One region of the Pseudomonas sp. AK181 genome, then DNA from elsewhere that is predicted to be linked to it. Evidence: riboswitches for the same ligand, from Rfam matches in the RefSeq annotation. Region 1 holds a riboswitch; the other holds the start of a gene.
What was found. Region 1 has a riboswitch for cobalamin ahead of V8689_RS18870 (ABC transporter substrate-binding protein). Riboswitches for the same ligand answer to the same signal wherever they lie in the genome.
Positions count from the first base shown of each region.

Region 2: it holds a riboswitch for cobalamin, as region 1 does, so the genes downstream of both, cobO (cob(I)yrinic acid a,c-diamide adenosyltransferase) here and V8689_RS18870 (ABC transporter substrate-binding protein) in region 1, are expected to answer to the same signal.

Region 1 is NZ_CP146348.1:4,142,231-4,144,428, forward strand. It holds gene V8689_RS18865 (DNA/RNA non-specific endonuclease) at 1-832, shown strand, start outside; cobalamin riboswitch at 955-1,147, shown strand; gene V8689_RS18870 (ABC transporter substrate-binding protein) at 1,263-2,198, shown strand, end outside.
Region 2 is NZ_CP146348.1:4,432,492-4,434,689, forward strand. It holds gene V8689_RS20200 (cobyrinate a,c-diamide synthase) at 1-473, opposite strand, end outside; gene cobO (cob(I)yrinic acid a,c-diamide adenosyltransferase) at 470-1,081, opposite strand; cobalamin riboswitch at 1,162-1,408, opposite strand; gene V8689_RS20210 (PQQ-dependent sugar dehydrogenase) at 1,508-2,198, shown strand, end outside.

The DNA.
Region 1 (2,198 bases):
AGCCACGACGCCGCGTGTCACAGCGGCCAAGGACCTCAAAAACCGCGTTGGCTACGCCGACGATTTCCTCAGCGACTTCGTGGTGCCATGGCCCACGGTTGGCGAGCCACTGGCGGGCGACGTGCAACCCAAGCGTCTGGACTACACGCATTTCTCCATCACCATGTCGCGCTCTCGACGACTGGCGCTGTACGTGGGGGTAAATATCGACGGCGCCAAGCATGTGGACATCGTGCGCAGCAACGACACCTGGGCCTACGATGGCCGCCTGCCCACCGACGCCCAGGTCGGTGAAGACCTGTACGCCGGCAACGGCCTGGACCGCGGCCACCTGGTGCGCCGCCAGGACCCCAACTGGGGCGACGACGCGAACACGGCCAACCTCGACACCTTCCACTTCACCAACTGCTCGCCGCAGATGAGCGGCTTCAACCAGAAGACCTGGCTGGAACTCGAGGACTATATCCTCGACAACACCCAGCGCTGGAAAGCCCGGGCCACGGTGTTCAGCGGCCCGGTGTTCAGCGACAACGACCGCGTGTATCGCGGGGTAAAAATCCCCCAGGCATTCTGGAAAGTGGTGGCCTACCTCAGCGATGACGGCAAACCGTCTGCCAGCGCCTACATGATTGACCAGCGCCGCGAGCTGGACCAATTGGACCTGGTGTTCGGCCAGCTCAGAACCTACCAGCGCAGTGTGATCGCGATCGAGCAATTGACCGGCATTCGCTTCGGCCAACTGGCTGACTACGACGGCTTCAGCAACGAAGAGCGCGCCACCGGCACGCGCATCGAGGCCCTGATCCGCGGCCCCCAAGACATTCGACTCTAACCAGTGCCCCCTGTAGGAGCGAGCTTGCTCGCGAAGACCGTCAACGATAACGCAGGGGCGCCTGATGCCCCGCGGTGTTCTCAAGTTCTTCGCGAGCAAGCTCGCTCCTACAGGGCTTGATCGCTTACCATACCGGCGCCGGTTCCCACGTGGGACTAATAGGGAATTCGAAACGCCGCCCAGGCGCCAATCGAAACTGCCCCCGCAACTGTAGGTGCTGAGCCTGCCCCTGAATGCCACTGGACCTCGTCCGGGAAGGCTGGGGCTTGGCGATGACGCATCAGTCAGGAGACCTGCCGGCCCAGCAACATCACTAACCGGCGGGGTGTCCGGGAAGGACATCCTGGCCCTGCGCACCTGTAGCGCCCCAGGGCGTATTTCCGAGCCGTAACTCCCCAGCTGCACCCATGGCTCACTCGGAGATCGCCCCATGCTGCCACGTGTTACCGCCCTGCTCGCAGGCCTGAGTGCCTGCGCCCTGGCACACGCCGCGCCAAGCCACTACCCACTGACCGTGGAAAACTGCGGTAGCAGCCTGACCTTCCAACAAGCGCCCGCTCGCAGCGTGAGCATCGGCCAGGCCGCCACCGAGATGCTTTATGCCTTGGGCGTGGGCGATAAAGTGGTAGGCACGTCGCTGTGGTTCAACAACGTGTTGCCACAGTACAAAGCACAGAACGACCGCATCGAGCGGCTGGCCAACAACGAGCCGAGCTTTGAAGCAGTGATCGCCAAGCGCCCGCAACTGGTGGCCGCCGAACTGGAATGGGTGGTGGGCCCGCAAGGCGTGGTCGGCACCCGTGAGCAATTCCATGAGTTGAAGATCCCCACCTACGTGCTGCCGTCCGATTGCGAGGCCAAGGACAACCTGGTCGGCGCCGACGGCACGCGGTTGCAGCCGTTTCGCATCGAGACGATTTACCAGAGCATCCACCAACTGGCGCAGATTTTTGACGTGCAGGCGCGCGGCCAACAATTGAACGATCAGCTCAAGGCGCGCCTGGCCGCATCCATCGCCACCGCCCAGGGCAAAGGCTTGAAGCAGGCCAGCGCACTGGTGTGGTTCTCCAGTGCCGAGATGGCCAGCGACCCTTATGTGGCCGGCCATAAAGGCGTGCCGCAATTCATGCTGCACACCCTGGGCCTGCACAACGTGGTGCAGTCCGATGAAGAATGGCCCGCCGTTGGCTGGGAAACCATCGCCAAGGCCAACCCCACCTTCCTGGTGATTGCACGCATGGACCGTCGCCGCTACCCCGCCGACGACCACGAGAAGAAACTCGCCTTCCTGCGCAGCGACCCCGTCACCCGCAACATGGACGCGGTGAAACACAACCGCATCATCATCCTCGACGCCCTGGCACTG
Region 2 (2,198 bases), 290 kb from region 1:
GCATGACGCAACGTGCCGACGCGGTTGGCCAGCACGCCGGCGAACGGCAGGTCGGGTTGATAGCGCGCCAACCCCAAAGCCAGGGCGCCGAATGTCTGGGCCATGGCGGTGCCATCGATCACACCCAGCACAGGTACACCGAAGTGCCGCGCCAGGTCAGCGCTGGAAGGCGTGCCGTCGAACAGGCCCATCACGCCTTCGATGAGAATCAGGTCAGCCTCCCCCGCTGCTTCCCAGAGCAGACGACGGCTTTCCTGCTCGCCCACCATCCACATGTCCAACTGGTAAACCGGCGCGCCACTGGCACGTTCGTGGATCATCGGGTCGAGAAAGTCCGGCCCGCATTTGAACACGCGCACCTTGCGTCCCAGGTTGCGGTGCAAACGCGCCAGCGCGGCGGTGACCGTGGTTTTGCCCTGGCCGGACGCCGGAGCGGCGATCAATACGGCCGGGCAATGACGGGGCTGATTCAAAGTTCGACGCCTTTTTGTGCCTTGATACCGGCCTGGAACGCGTGCTTGAGCATGCCCATTTCGGTGACGGTGTCGCCCATTTCGATCAGTTCAGGCTTGGCGCCACGGCCGGTGACTACCACATGCTGCATGGGCGGGCGCGCTTGCAGGTCGCTGAGTACCTGGTCCAAATCAAGATACCCGTGCTTGAGGGCGATGTTCAGTTCGTCCAGCACCACCAAGCCGATGGAGGGGTCATTCAACATGGCCCGAGATACCGCCCAAGCCGCTTCGGCGGCGGCGATATCGCGCTGGCGGTCCTGGGTTTCCCAGGTGAAGCCTTCGCCCATCACGTGAAAGCGCACCTGCTCGGGGAAGCGGCGGAAGAACGATTCTTCGCCGGTGCTGTTACGCCCCTTGATGAACTGCACCACACCGCATTGCATGCCATGGCCCATGGCGCGGGCCAACATGCCGAACGCCGAACTGCTCTTGCCTTTGCCGTTGCCGGTCAGCACCAGCAGCAGGCCGCACTCGTTGGGGGAATTGGCGATGCGCTCGTCAATCACGGCTTTTTTGCGCAGCATGCGCGCCAGGTGGCGTTCGTCGCGGTCGGGGGAATCAGTCATGGCAGCTCTCCGTTGGGGCTGGACAAAAACGGCGGGCAGGAAAAAGAAAAAATCAGACAGCCAAGCATCGCCCACCGTGATGCTGTTGGATGATCCAGGCCGGTCTCCGGGCTCATGAGTGGCGCTTTTTATAGAAAGCAGCCGAGGGTGCGCCTTCCCATATCGCACGCGATACAGTGGCAAACAGCACCGTCTTGACTCATTTACCGTTGCGGGGGCAGCGCCGGAATCGCGGCAGCACTGTGTACAAGTGCGCTCACTCACCGGCTTCCCTGTTTCACTCCGTCGACGCGTACGCCACAGAGCACCTGGAACAAGCCGCGAAGGTTAGTGGGTTGGGGGTGGAGCGTCAATTAAAGCTGGCCTTGTACTTGAACCATCCGCCGTTCGTGCTTCTCTACCCCTACAGGTATCAAGGAGAAAACCATGCCTAAAACCCGACTCGCCCTACTGATCATGTGCGCCGGCAGCCTCGCTGCGTGCGGCGAAAGCTCGACCCTGCAGGTCGCCGATGGCACCGGGCCCTCGCCCCGGCTGCCGGAGCCGAACAAGACGCTGATCCCCACCGTCAATATCGCCCCGGCCATCGGCTGGCCCGAAGGCGCCAAGCCCGTCGCCGCCGCCGGCACCCAAGTGGCCGCATTCGCCGAAGGGCTGGATCACCCGCGCTGGCTCTATGTGCTACCCAACGGCGACGTGCTGGTGGCCGAGACCAATGCACCGCCCAAGCCGGACGACGCCAAAGGCGTACGTGGCTGGGTGATGGAAAAAGTCATGGACCGCGCTGGCGCCGGCGTACCGAGCCCGAACCGCATTACCTTGCTGCGCGATGCCGACCATGACGGTGTGGCAGAAACACGCACGGTGTTCCTGGAGAATCTCAATTCCCCGTTTGGCATGGCCCTGGTGGGCAACGACCTCTATGTGGCCGATTCGGATAAATTGCTGCGCTTCCCCTATCAGCCGGGTGAAACCGCGATCACCTCCCCAGGCACCAAGGTGGTGGATTTACCCGGTGGCCCCTTGAACCACCACTGGACCAAAAACGTCGTGGCCAGCCAGGACGGCAGCAAGCTGTACGTAAGCGTCGGCTCCAACAGCAACGTCGGCGAAAACG